2 regions of the Arthrobacter sp. Helios genome follow, and region 1 is predicted to be linked to the other one. Evidence: riboswitches for the same ligand, from Rfam matches in the RefSeq annotation. Region 1 holds a riboswitch; the other holds the start of a gene.
What was found. A riboswitch is a leader RNA that binds a small molecule or an ion and turns the genes downstream of it on or off. The one in region 1 is predicted to bind cyclic di-AMP.

Region 1 (6,573 bases):
CGCCCCGGCACGCCAGAGCTTCGTCTCCGAAGTGGTCAGCGAAGAGAACCTGCCCAACGCCGTCGCGCTTAACAGTGCCTCCTTTAACGGTGCGCGGATGATCGGTCCGGCCGTGGCCGGCCTGCTGACCGTTGCGGTTGGTCCCGGCTGGGTGTTCCTGATCAACACCGTGACATTCGCTGCCATGGTCCTGGCGCTGCTGAAAATGCGGTCCGGAGAACTGCGGATCCTGCCCAAGGCTCCGGCCGGGAAGGGACGGATCCGTGCCGGACTGAAATATGTGCGGTACCGGCCGGACCTGATCATGGTCTTGGTGGCCATTTTCATTGTGGGGACCTTCGGGTTGAACTTCGCCGTGTACATCGCAGCGATGGCCCGCACCGAGTTCGGACAGGACGCCGGGATCTTTGGACTGCTCAACTCGATCATGGCCATTGGTTCGGTCGCCGGAGCACTGCTGTCCGCACGCAGGGACAAACCAAGGCTTCGGTTTATCTTCGGGGCCGCCGGCGCGTTTGGCCTCTCCTGTGCCGTGGCAGCAGTCTCGCCAACGCTGTGGATCTTCGCGCTTTCCCTCATCCCCACCGGGCTTTTTGCCCTCACCCTGATGACCAGCGCGAACGCGTACGTGCAGACGACGACGGCGCCGGTGATGCGCGGACGGGTCATGGCCCTGTACTTCGCCATCTTTATGGGCGGCACCCCGCTGGGCGCCCCAATTGTCGGCTGGGTTTCCAATTCCTTCGGGCCGCGGTGGAGCCTGGGGGTCGCCGCGGCATCCGGACTGATCACCGCCGTGATCGGCCTGGTCTGGGCCTGGCGGTCCCACCACCTGCGGCTGCACTATGACCGCACGGTGCGCCGCCGGCTGGTGGTCACGAGCCGGGAAACAGAACAGGACCCCAAAGCGCAGTAGCGCGTGGGGTCCTGTCCCGGGACGTGACCGGTCGGTTCTGCCCGGTGCTTAGCCTGTTTTGAGGCCTAGGAGTGCTCGATCACGTAGTCGATGCAGTTCAGCAGGGCGCTGACATCATCCGGCTCGATCGCCACAAACGTGGCAATGCGCAGCTGGTTGCGGCCGAGCTTGCGGTACGGCTCAACATCAACGACGCCGTTGGCGCGCAGCGTCTTGGCGATTGCCGCGGCGTCGATCGAATCATCAAAGTCGATCGTGGCGATGACATTGGACCGGTCCTGAGGCCGGGTTACGAACGGGGACGCTACCGGCGAGGCCTCGGCCCAGGAGTAGATCCGGCCCGCTGAATCCGCCGTGCGGCCCGCGGCAAAGGACAGACCACCATTTGCATTGAGCCACTGGACCTGGTCATTGAGGGTCACCAGGGTGGCCAGCGCCGGCGTGTTGTACGTCTGGTTGAGACGAGAATTATCGATCGCCGTCTGCAGGTTCAGGAAATCGGGAATCCAGCGGCCGGAGGCATTGATCCGGCCAGCGCGCTCAACCGCGGCGGGGGAGAACATCCCAAGCCACAGGCCGCCGTCGGAGGCAAAGTTCTTCTGCGGCGCGAAGTAATAGACATCCGACTCGGCGAGGTCCACGTCGAGGCCGCCCGCAGCGGAGGTGGCATCAATCAGGACGAGGGAACCGTCATCGGCGCCGGCAACGCGGCGCACCGGTGCGGCAACGCCGGTGGAGGTCTCATTCTGGGGCCAGGCATAGACATCCACGCCGGCTTCGGCGCGGGCTTCGGGCCGGGTCCCCGGCTCCGCCTTGATGATGCTGGATTCGGCCAGGAAGGGAGCCTTGTTGGTGGCGGCGGCGAACTTGGAGCCGAATTCACCGAAGGACAGGTGCTGCGCCTTGTTCTCCACCAGGCCGAAAGAGGCGATGTCCCAGAACGCTGTTGAACCACCCACGCCCAGGACTACTTCATATCCTTCAGGCGCGGAGAACAGGTTGCTGAGCCCTTCGCGGATGGAGCCAACCAGGTTCCGGACCGGTGCCTGGCGGTGGGAGGTACCCAGGAGCTTGGCGCCGGCCGAGGACAGTGCCTCGATCTGCTGGGGGCGCACCTTGGAAGGACCAGCACCGAAACGCCCGTCCTTGGGAAGAAGTTCTGCGGGGATCGTAAGCGTGGCGGTTTCGCCCATTTTTGTTTGCTCCAAGCGGATTGGCAGGGTGCTGTAGATACTTCTCTATTCTGCACCTCCGCCCCCTGCCGCCGGTATTTATGAACGGGAGTTGGCATCGGGCCGTGAAAGTGGATAATTGCCCCCGAATTGGTGGCATGGGCTAACGTGGAAACGAACCTGCGGCGCAGTCTGTGCCACCTTGGTTTTCAACCCTTTCTTCCGCACGAATTCTAGGAGCGGCTGGTCATGACGGACCTCATCGACACAACTGAGATGTATCTTCGAACCATCCTTGAGCTCGAAGAGGAGAACATCGTGGCCCTGCGCGCCCGGATTGCCGAGCGCCTGCGCCATTCCGGCCCCACAGTCTCGCAGACCATCGGGCGGATGGAACGGGACGGGCTGGTTGTGGTGTCGGGAACCCGGCAGCTGGAACTGACCGAACTGGGCCGCCGGCGCGCCACGGAGGTAATGCGCAAACACCGCCTTGCCGAGCGGCTGCTGGCTGACGTGATTGGGCTGGACTGGGCGTACGTCCACGATGAAGCGTGCCGCTGGGAGCATGTGATGAGTGAGCGCGTCGAGCGCCGGCTCTATGACCTGCTGGGGCAGCCCACGGAGTCGCCGTACGGCAACCCCATCCCGGGCCTGGAAGCGCTGGGTGGAACCACCGCCCTGGCCCCGGCCGCCGGCTACACGGACCTGGTCTCCGCAGTCAGTGCAGCCACCCCCGGGGCGCAGATGAACCTGCTGCGTCTCGCCGAACCGATCCAGGTTGACCCGGAGCTGCTGGCACAGCTGGATGAGGCCGGGCTGCGGCCCGGTGCCACGATCACCGCCGAGGTGGTCGGAGGCTACATTTCCGTCCGTGTTCCCGGGATTGAAGGTGCGCTGGAGCTGCCCACCGAAGTCGCGGCGCACGTTTTTGTCACCGGACCGGCCTAGCCGGTCCACTGCCGCCGGAACCCGCAGCCATTCACCGGCAGCGGCCAGCGCCGGCTGCGCCGGCGCCTGGCCGTCGGTAACGGAATGGTATCTTTTAGCATTTTTCCCCTATAGTGACATCTGACTACAGCAACAACACCGTTCACCGGTCCGACAGCCTAACCCTGCCACTGGACCGCAGGTGCAACCGTTCGCAGGCAGGGGCGGAGGACCCATCAACCGGCAGTGGCAGCACTGCCTTGGGGTGAAGCCTCCGAGCAGCGCAGGAGTATCCGCACAGCAGATACCCCTGTGCGTCGTGGGCCGAGTTCTCTACTCGAATCCGACAGCTAACTTCGCAGGCTTTGTAGAGAGGGAACCACTTGTCGAAGCACACTGCTTCGGGCAGGCGCAGGGCCGAAACCTCGGCCGCTCCACTGCGTCAACGCGCTGCCGCCGGGTCCACGGGCCGGCGCCGCGCTGAACCTGTCCGCCGCCCGCTGGGGGGATCAGCCCAGAAATTTGCCATCACCGCTGCCGCCTCCGGGCTGGTGCTGACCGTTGCGCTTCCGACGACCGCGGCGGCCGTGGATCCTCTGCCGGCACAGGAGCCCGCCGCGGCTCCGGCCCCGGTTTCGGCTGATCCCAACGCCACCGTGGAGTTTGACCGGGCCGCACTGACCAGCAAGTTCGATCCGGATGCGAAACTGCAGGGACTCACTGTCGCCGGCACGGACGTCACGCCGGGAGCCGCGCAGGGCACTCTCGCCACTCCGCTGGACTCCGAACTGGTGCAGACCTCTTCCTTCGGGTACCGGGTCAGCCCGATCACCGGAGCAGCAGGCGAGCTGCACACCGGGCAGGACTTCGCCGCGGCCTGCGGCACGGAAGTCAGCGCCGCCGCCAGCGGCAAGGTCAAGTCTGCCGGCTGGCATGCCTACGGCGGAGGGAACCGTGTGGTGGTGGACCACGGCAACGGTGTGGAAACCACCTACAACCACCTGTCGGCCATCAGCGTCTCTGTGGGCGACGAAGTCCAGCGCGGGGACCTGGTGGGAGCCAGCGGCACCACGGGCGCCTCCACGGGCTGTCACCTGCATTTTGAGGTACTCGTAAACGGCACGCCTGTCGACCCTCTCGGCTGGTTGTGACCGCTCCAACACCCTTTCGTGACCTGAGCGTGACATTTCCTTGATGTTGTTATATTCTCGTCACCGTGCCTGATTGGCCAAAGATCAGGCACTCTCAAACAGATCGCCGAGCTCTGCCACCGTTTGAGATCCGTTCGCAAAATCGCATGGCAGAGGCGGGGGAACCAATTTCGGGTTTCGCAAGAAGCCCTAGGGGTTAAGTTGCCGGACTTAGCGGTCCAGCAACCGGGTGACTCCCATCCGAATCCGACAGCTCACCTCGTAGGCATTGGGAGAGGCAAAAACTGTGTCATCAATCAATTCCGGCCGCCATCGTGCTGCCTCGGTTCAATCCAGCCCGCTTACGGCTTTCTCCAAGGCCGTAACCGCCAACGCAGGTACCGTCGGCCGCCAGGCCGCCGTCGTCGTCGCAGCTTCCGGCCTTGTTCTGGCCGCTGGCCTGCCGGCACAGGCCGCACCGGTTTCCACCGACCGCCAGGCCCTTGAATCAACTCCCCTCAACGTTGTGACCTCCAACGGGACCGTGACGGTCTCCGAGCAGGCACCCTTCGACCTTCCGGTAGCTCCCCTTGCGGGATCGCTCTCCGGGGCCGAAACCCGCGCACAGATTGCAGCAGCCGAGCTTGCCGCGGCAGAAGAAGCCGCTGCTGCTGTTGCCGCCCAGCAGGAGGCATACGCCGCCCAGCAGGCCGCAGCCGCACCGGCACCGGCCGCTTCCGGCGTCACCACCGCCTCCTCCGCACCGGCAGCAGCTGCTCCCGAAGTCAGCGCCAGCGGCGTTGCTGCAGGCCTGGTTGCCTCCGCTTACTCACAGATCGGCGTGGCGCAGGACTGCACCGCAATGGTCGAAAAGGCCCTGCGCTCCGTCGGCAAGTCCGTTGGTGACCTCGCCCCGAGCCAGTTCTACGCCTTCGGCTCCGTAGTTGGCACCCCGCAGGCCGGAGACCTGGTTATCACCGGTGGGCACGTCGCGATCTACGTCGGCAACGGCCAGGTCATCAGCGGTGGCCTCAACGGCATGAACACCGGCCTCCACTCCCTGTCCGACCTTCCCGGCGCAAGCTTCGTCCGCGTCAGCTGACGCTGCCAGATAAACGGAGCACACCGTCATGACCTCGACAACTGAGCGCGCCCGTCACCGTGCGCCCGTCCAGCGCACCAGCTCGCTGACTGCACTGGCCGACGCCGTCACTTCCAATGCGGGAACGGTGGGCCGCCAGGCCGCCGTTATCGCCGCCGCCTCCGGGCTGGTGCTGAGCACCGGCGTCGCCGCAAATGCTGCGGCACCGGAACTGTCCCGCGATGTGCAGACCAGCAAGCTGGATCTGTCCTCCATTCCGCTGCAGGTTCCCGCAGATGCCGTAGGCCCTGAGCTCAAGTTCGCTCCGGTCCCGGGCGTTATTGTGGCCGAAGCGCCTGTAGCCGAGACCGTGACCGTGCAGTCGCAGGAAATCAACACCCCTGCAGCCGATGCTCCGGCCCAGGCGGCAACGGCCCAGGCAGCGGCCGCTCCGGCGGCTTCCGCTGCCCCGGCTGCCTCCTCCGGGACCGCCGCCACCATCGCAGCAGCTGCCTACGCCCAGCTCGGCGTGATGCAGGACTGCACCATGCTCGCGACAAACGCGCTGGCAGCAGCTGGGATCAACTTCCACGGATGGCCGGCGGGTTACCTCTCCCTCGGCCGCACCCTGAGTGCCGCTGAAGCAATTCCCGGCGACCTGATCTACTACGCAGACGGCGGCATGGGCATGGCCCACATTGCTGTCTACGTGGGCAACGGACAGGCCGTCCACGGTGGCTTCTTCGGCAACCAGACGGTTGTTGCTCCGGCCGAGCTTGGCTCCGGCGGCGTATACATCCGCGTAGGCGGCTAGCAGCAAACCCAGAACCTGACACAGTTCGCCAAAGGACCCTCCCCTGTGGGAGGGTCCTTTGTTGTTTCCTGCTGCTTCCGGCACACAGGGGTGCAGCGCATCCGGAGTTTCGCGGCCGATAAATAGCGGGAATCCCCGGTCCCGGCTTACCCTTGCAATGAAGATTCGAAGTACCGCAGTGTGCCGGTGAACTTTTTCTCTCGCCGGGCCCGCGGGCAGGCGAAGAGGAACGTGCATGCGAACGCTGGTTCTGAATGCGGGCTACGAACCGCTGGCAGTTGTCACCTTCCGGCGCGCGCTGGTCCTGGTGTTGACCGGGAAAGCGAGCGTGCTGGCCGAGAGCGGCGTGCCGGTGGTCAGCCCGGCCGATGTTTTTGGACGGCCCTCGGTCATCCTGCTAAACCGCTACGTCAACATTCCCTACCGTGCGGAGACCGTTGCCACCCGCAGGGGGGTCCTGCGGCGCGACGGTCATTCCTGCGCCTACTGCGGCAAACAGGCATCGACCGTGGACCACGTAGTGGCCAAATCCC
Region 2 (6,573 bases), 1.2 Mb from region 1:
CGGTGTGGGACGGAGTTGACCACCGGGACCTGCATTTCCGCACCGGTGTCCCGGGGACCCACTCCCATGCGCGCCTGAAGGACATCGGCGTCGCGGGTTTCTACGGCCGCGGATACCACTCCCCGCTGCCGGACGGCGGTGAAGCGGTCACCGGCATCGGACCCAATTCGCTTCCCCTGGACTACACCTATCCGCTGGGCACAGGCGAAGTGCTGGTCCATGGCGGCCTTGATCTCGAAGGGTTCACCGACGAGCGGTACAGCAGCCGCCGGATCGGCCCCAACCTCGTGACCTGGCTGACCGGTTCCGCTTCTGCCTCCGATGTCCGCTCCACGAAGGAAGTACCTGCATGAGCACCCCCCGCATCGGACTGCTGCACTGCGGCACGTTCCCCGCACTGCGCACCCTGGAAGATCCCGCCCTGCAGCCCTACCGCATCGAGCCCGTGTACCTGCCGGATTCCGATCCCGGTTTCCTGGCGGAACTCGACGTTGTGCTGGTTGGTGACCGGCTGCATGCCGGACAGCGCGCACGCTTCGAACCGGCGATCCGCGAAGCGCTGCAGGATCACACAAAGACGGTGATCGTGCTGGGCGAGAACAACGTCGAGAGCTGGCTGCCGGGGGTCGGGTACAGCTTCCGGCCAACTGTTTTCTGGGCCTGGCGGACGGGAACCGACACCGGCACCCGCCTGCGGCTGCCGGAGGACCCGATGTGGGAGTTCTTCACCCGCCGGGCAGTCGACTGGCACCATCACGGCCTGCTTCACCCGCCCCAGGGTGCGCGCCGGCTGGTCACGATGGAGGAAGACGGAACCGACAGCGGGGCCCTGCTGTACGTGGACGACGTTAATCAGCCGGCCCGTCTGCTGGTGACGACCATGGATCCGGTGTACCACCACGGTTCCGGCTTTATGCCCGGAGCCACCCAGCTGCTCTACTCCCTGCTGCGCTGGGTGATGTGGGACCGGCGATAGAGTTGCACCATGAGCAATACCCCGGCGCGGGCCCGCAGGTCTGTCTTTCTCCTCATTCCGATCGGCGCCCTGGCGGGCATGGCCCTGGCCATCCTGAACTTCCAGATTAACTACGCGTCGACCGTGGAGTCCCAGGACCTCGGGAGCTACATCCTCTGGACGCTCATCGGCGGCGCGGCACTGGGCGCATCCTTTGCCTGCCCGGCAAGCGTGGTGTCCTTCCTCAGCGCGGACGCAGGGAAGTCACGGCGCTTTAACGCGGTTGCTGCGGGCGTGGTCCTGGCCGTGTGCTGGCTGCTCTATGTGGGCGTTTCAGCGTCCGGGGGCACACCGGTAACCGTGCTGCTGCCGGTGGCCGCCGTCGTAACGACGGCGGCGGGCGCCTGGTTCGGGTGGTTCACCACGCGGCCGATGGCGCCGGCGGGCGAAACGGAAACTATGTCAGGTCCGTGATGTCGGCCCCGGCATTGGAGCGGACCGATTCCACGCCCTTCAACGCTGACGCCTTGGACTTATAGCTCTCCGACGAGGAAGCAATGACTTCTCCGTTGCCCGCTTTAAGCCGGAACCTGAACCCGCCGGCCTTGTCCTGGTAAACCTCGAATTTTCCTGCCTTGACTGCCTCGCTCTACTCGATTGCAGATGAGCCGGTATCCGGAATGGTACGCGCCGCGGATGCGGCATGGCAGGGCTGGCGCAATTCTTTCGGGTCTGCCCCGCCCAGTGCCCTTTCGGGTCTGCCCGGCCCAGAACCGGCCCAGTGCCGGCGGGGCCTCAGAACGGGTCCGCCGGCGGCCGGGCGTTAGTGAGGTCCGCCAATCATCCTCGCCAGCGCATCAGCAGGCGAGGCCACCTCGGCGCCGTGTGCAAAGAGAACGCGTTCCGGCCCAAGAGCAGCAATCCGCTCCAGGGATTCCTCCGCCCGGCCGGCATCTGACATAAATGCGCTGGGCCCCCGGACCACGTGGCCATGCGATGACCCGGCCGCATCCCCTACAAACAGCGTTCCCGTCCCCTCATGGAAAAGGGAGATATGCCCCGGCGTATGGCCGGGGGTAGCCAGGATTTCCAGATCCTGCACCATGGCCCCTTCGCCGATGGGACTTACGTGGCGCGGGGACCGGATATCCGGGGAATCCGGCCCGCCGGCGTAAATCGCGGCGTGCGGTGCCCGTTCGGCGACGGCAAAAAGGGAGCCAACGTGGTCCATATGCAGGTGGGTCAGCACGATGTCGCGGACATCTGACCAATCCCCGCCCAAAGCTTCGACGGCGGCAGCAATACCCGCGTCTGCGTCCGGCATGCCTGTGTCAATCACCACTATTCCCTCCGGTTGAGCTACGGCATAACAGCGCACATCCATGACCAGCTGATCCGGCCCGGCGACGCCGGCTGGGATCACTACCTCGCGCACCACGTCCTGAACGGGAAGCTGCGGTCCGCGGCCACCGGCTTGCTCACTCATGGCCCCTCCTTCGCTGGATATTCGGCCCTTCCAGCGTATTCCCGCACTCCGGCATCCGTCGCCGCGTTCCGCAAAAATCCCCGGCTCCCACCCCGGAAGGACCCTCTCCAAACAGCAGCGCGGGCCGCAGCGCGCGGCCGGTCCAATGTGGCTGCTGGGACTAAAGAAGAAAGCACACTTCCCATTAGCAGAGTGACTGGCCGCACACAACAGCAACACGGTGTCGTTACCGAATTGCAATGCAATCTCTATTCCATGTAGTGTCCTTGGCATGCCGCGATACTGATGCGGCGTCCTTGGCTTGTTACCTAACTCTGCCGCTGGCCAAGGTCCCCTTTTGCAATACGACGGCAGGGGCGGGGGACCCAATTTTTTGGATCCTTTGAATCCTTGGGGTTAAGCCGACCGGTTCAGTCCGGCGGCCGGGTGACTCCCATCCGAATCCGACAGCTCACCTCGCAGGTATTGGGAGAGGTAATTCCTTGTCTATCAATAAGAACCGCGGACGCCACCGCTCAAATTCCAACATCTGGACCACTATCGCCCAGGTCTCACCGGCAAAGGCACGCACCTTCGGCGGAACCGCCGCAGCCGTCGTTGCCGGCTCCGGGCTCATGTTCGGCATGGCTGCCCCGGCCCAGGCCGGCGTTGTAGCCAACGATCCCGCCCCGGCGGCTGCCGCAGCTGCCGCAGCTCCTGCTGCAGCTCCCGCCGCAGTCACCGTGGCAGAGGCTCCGGCCGTGGAAACCGCATCCACGCACACCGTGGTCGCGGGTGACACCCTGGGCCAGATTGCCGCCACCTACGGTGTGTCCCTGGACAGCATCTTCGCGCTCAACGGCCTGTCGATGTCCTCGATCATCTACCCCGGCGACGTCATCACCTACGCCGGCACGGCTGACATCCAGCCCGCCGCCGCCTACACGCCGGTGGAAACCGCAGCCGTGGTCGAAGCTGCTCCTGCGGCTGCGACGTACACGGATCCGGGAACCTACACGGAATACAGCACGCTGAGCACCCAGGTCACCCCGGCTGCTCCCAGCGTCGGCACCTCCGCCATTGGCCAGACCATGGTGAATGCGGCTTACTCGCAGCTCGGTGCTGCCCAGGACTGCACCGTGCTGGTTGAGGTGGCTCTCCGCGCCGCCGGCCACTCGGTTGGCGACCTGGCTCCGGCCCAGCTTGCCGCTTACGGCTCCCCGGTGTCTGATCCCCAGCCCGGCGACATGGTCTACTACGCCGACGGCGGCATGGGCTTTGCCCACATCGCCATCTACATCGGCGACGGACAGGCCATCCACAGTGGCTGGAACGGCAACCAGACCGTTATCCAGTCCGTGAACGTCGGCTCCGGCCCGGTTTACTACCGCGCATAACTGAACCGCCGCGGACGGTCCGGTCCGCTGGTTCGAGAAGCACCCCGCCTGGGAACAGGTGGGGTGCTTCTGTTATGCGGCTCTGTGGCTCCCACCGGACCTCTCACCCGGAACCGCTCACCGAAGTGTCCCCCGGGTTCGGGGACCACACCCAGCAAGTCGTGAAATAATAGTCAGGTCAGACCCGCGGCTTTCCGGCGCTTTCACCCATGTGGAGCGCCCACGGCCGCGCTTCCGTCACGACTGTCACCGGAATCCGGGCAAGTGGCGGGACGAGCGTCCCACACAGGCCCCTGCACAGTGCAGCGGTCCGCGGCTGCCGGGCCCGGCTTCGATCCAGCCAGAGGTAAACACATTGACGTTTAACGTAGGTCAAACCGTAGTCCACCCCCACCACGGCCCGGCCACTATCCGCCGTCTGGCCAGCCGCAAGATCCGCAGCGTCGAGAACGAGTACCTGGTACTTGAAGTGCATGCCAACAAGCTTGAGGTTTGGGTTCCCACCGCCAAGGCCCAGGATGTGGGGCTGCGCCCGGTCCTGAATTCACCGCAGCTGGAAGAACTCATGGAAATCCTCAGGGCTGCCGCGGACGCCGAGGAGTCCCAGTGGTCACGGCGTTTCAAGGAAAACACGGAGCTGCTCGCCAGCGGGCGGATCGCAGACGTAGCCCGCGTGGTCCGCAACCTCACCCTGCGTTCCCTGGACAAGGGACTCTCCCACGCTGAGCGGGACATGCTCCGGCATGCCCGCCGGCCGCTGCTCACCGAGATCTCGCTGTCCCTGGGAGTCAGCGAAGAAGAAGCCTCGGCGGTGCTCGACGGCGTCTGGGCCGGTTCGGGCACCTCACTGGCCGAACCGGTTACCTAAGCTCCGGATCACCGCCGGAGTCGGGCTACCGGCAGCCACTTCCGGAGACGGGTCAGCCCGGCGCCCGGAACCCGCCCTGGGATCCGGCCTTGGTCCGTGCCGTTGCGGCGGCGGACCAGGGATCTTCCGGCCAGGGATGCTTCGGGTAACGCCCGCGCATCTCCGCACGCACCTGGTGGTAGGGACCAGCCCAGAAAGAGGCCAGGTCGTCGGTGACAGCCAGCGGCCGGCCAGCCGGGGAAAGCAGATGGAACAGTACCCTGACCCGGCCGCCGGCGAGGGTAGGCGACCCTGCCCAGCCGAAGCATTCCTGGAGTTTGACGGCCACCACCGGCCGCCCGCCGTCGTCGTCAGGTTCCGGGTAGGCAACCCGCACCCTGGAGCCGCTGGGCACCTGCAGCCGTTCCGGAGCCAGTTCATCCAGCCGCGCGGCCTCCGGCCAGGGCAGCAGCCGCCGCAGCGGCTCAGCCAGATCGATTCCGGCGGCGCGTTCTCCTGAGGCCAGCGCATCCAGCTCCGGTCCGAGCCATTCATCCAGGCGTTCCAGGAGCGCCGGTTCGGAGGCATCGGGCCACGGTGAGCCAAGTTCACGGTGCAGCAGGGCCAGCCGCCGGCGCAGGGTCTCTGCCGCCGGGGACCAGCCAATCAGTGCCAGGCCCTTGGCATCGAGCGCGGCTGCGACGGCGGCCCTGCCCTGGGCCGCCGTCGCGCGGACCGGTGTGGAAACCAATTCAATGGCGCCGAGCCGGCGCTCCCGCCGTGCGTTCACTCGCCCGCCGGCAAATTCAGCTAAGACACTCTCCGTGAGCAGATGCGCGGCCGCCGCCTCAGCCGTCCCTGCCTCCAGCGGTGCTGCTGCGCGGATGACGGCGCCGGTGCCCGCGGCTGCGCGGCCCTCGGCCCGGGTGACGTCGGCGACGGCAAGCCATTCGGAGCCCCGCAGCGGACTGTCCGGCGGCAGCCCGGCACGCGTTCCGGAGGCCAGGAGGTACTGCTCCCCCGGGCTCCCAGCCACCCGGCGCGCTACACGGGCGGGGAAAGCCAGTGCAATGATGAATCCGACTGCCTCGCCGGGTTCCAGCCGGTGGTCCAGCAAAACGCCCCCGCCCGCCGGCTCCACGGCAAACCGTTCGAGCCGCCGCGCCTCCCGGGACCAGGCCCGCGCCCCCGGATCCGCGCCGGAGCGGAGCCTGGCCAGTTGCCGGACCAGATCCGCCCCCGGAGCGCGGAGGTCTCCGGACACCATGGCGGCCACTTCGGCCGCGGCCCGGGCTCCGAGAACAGGGGCCCCGTCCACCAACGCACGGGCAAGCGGCGGATCAACCGGAATGCGGGCCAGGGCACGGCCGGACGCCGTGGCCCGGCCTTCCTCGTCAACGGCGCCGATCGCGCGGAGCTCAGCCTCGGCGTCGGCCATTGCAGCCGGCGGCGGCGGTTCGGGAAGGTTCAGTCCGCGCCCGCCGGGAGTCCCCCAGCAGGCCAGGAGCAGGGCTGCGGCGGTGAGGTCAGCCGTGGCGATTTCCGGCGTCTGCTGCGCCGGCGCTGCGGCATAAGCTGCCTCGGGATAGGCCCGGATCACGGTCCCCGGGCCCTGCCGGGCAGCCCGCCCGGCCCGCTGCTGCGCCGAGGCCCGCGAGCAGCTCACGGTCACCAAGCCAGACATTCCGCGGGCGGCGTCCCGCCGCGGTTCGCGGGAGAGTCCGGAGTCCACCACCAGGCGGACGCCCGGCACGGTCAGGGAAGACTCAGCGAGCGAGGTGGACACGATGATGCGCGGCCGGGCGCCTGCCGGCCGGCCCGAGACGGCGCGGTCCTGTTCCGCTGCCGGCACCTGCCCGTGCAGTTCCAGGACATCGACGGCTGCGCCGGCCGCCTGCCGCAGACTGGA

Region 2: another riboswitch for cyclic di-AMP. It lies ahead of ArtHe_RS05570 (LysM peptidoglycan-binding domain-containing protein); the one in region 1 lies ahead of ArtHe_RS00470 (NlpC/P60 family protein).

What each region holds. Positions count from the first base shown of each region.
Region 1 is NZ_CP095402.1:101,024-107,596, forward strand. It holds gene ArtHe_RS00450 (MFS transporter) at 1-916, shown strand, start outside; gene serC (phosphoserine transaminase) at 982-2,109, opposite strand; gene ArtHe_RS00460 (metal-dependent transcriptional regulator) at 2,338-3,036, shown strand; cyclic di-AMP (ydaO/yuaA leader) riboswitch at 3,182-3,395, shown strand; gene ArtHe_RS00465 (M23 family metallopeptidase) at 3,399-4,166, shown strand; cyclic di-AMP (ydaO/yuaA leader) riboswitch at 4,261-4,448, shown strand; gene ArtHe_RS00470 (NlpC/P60 family protein) at 4,453-5,247, shown strand; gene ArtHe_RS00475 (NlpC/P60 family protein) at 5,276-6,040, shown strand; gene ArtHe_RS00480 (HNH endonuclease) at 6,276-6,573, shown strand, end outside.
Region 2 is NZ_CP095402.1:1,252,092-1,258,664, reverse strand. It holds gene ArtHe_RS05595 (hypothetical protein) at 1-353, shown strand, start outside; gene ArtHe_RS05590 (hypothetical protein) at 350-976, shown strand; gene ArtHe_RS05585 (hypothetical protein) at 986-1,429, shown strand; gene ArtHe_RS05580 (DUF1508 domain-containing protein) at 1,413-1,514, opposite strand; gene ArtHe_RS05575 (MBL fold metallo-hydrolase) at 1,779-2,441, opposite strand; cyclic di-AMP (ydaO/yuaA leader) riboswitch at 2,754-2,920, shown strand; gene ArtHe_RS05570 (LysM peptidoglycan-binding domain-containing protein) at 2,924-3,817, shown strand; gene ArtHe_RS05565 (CarD family transcriptional regulator) at 4,173-4,685, shown strand; gene hrpB (ATP-dependent helicase HrpB) at 4,738-6,573, opposite strand, start outside.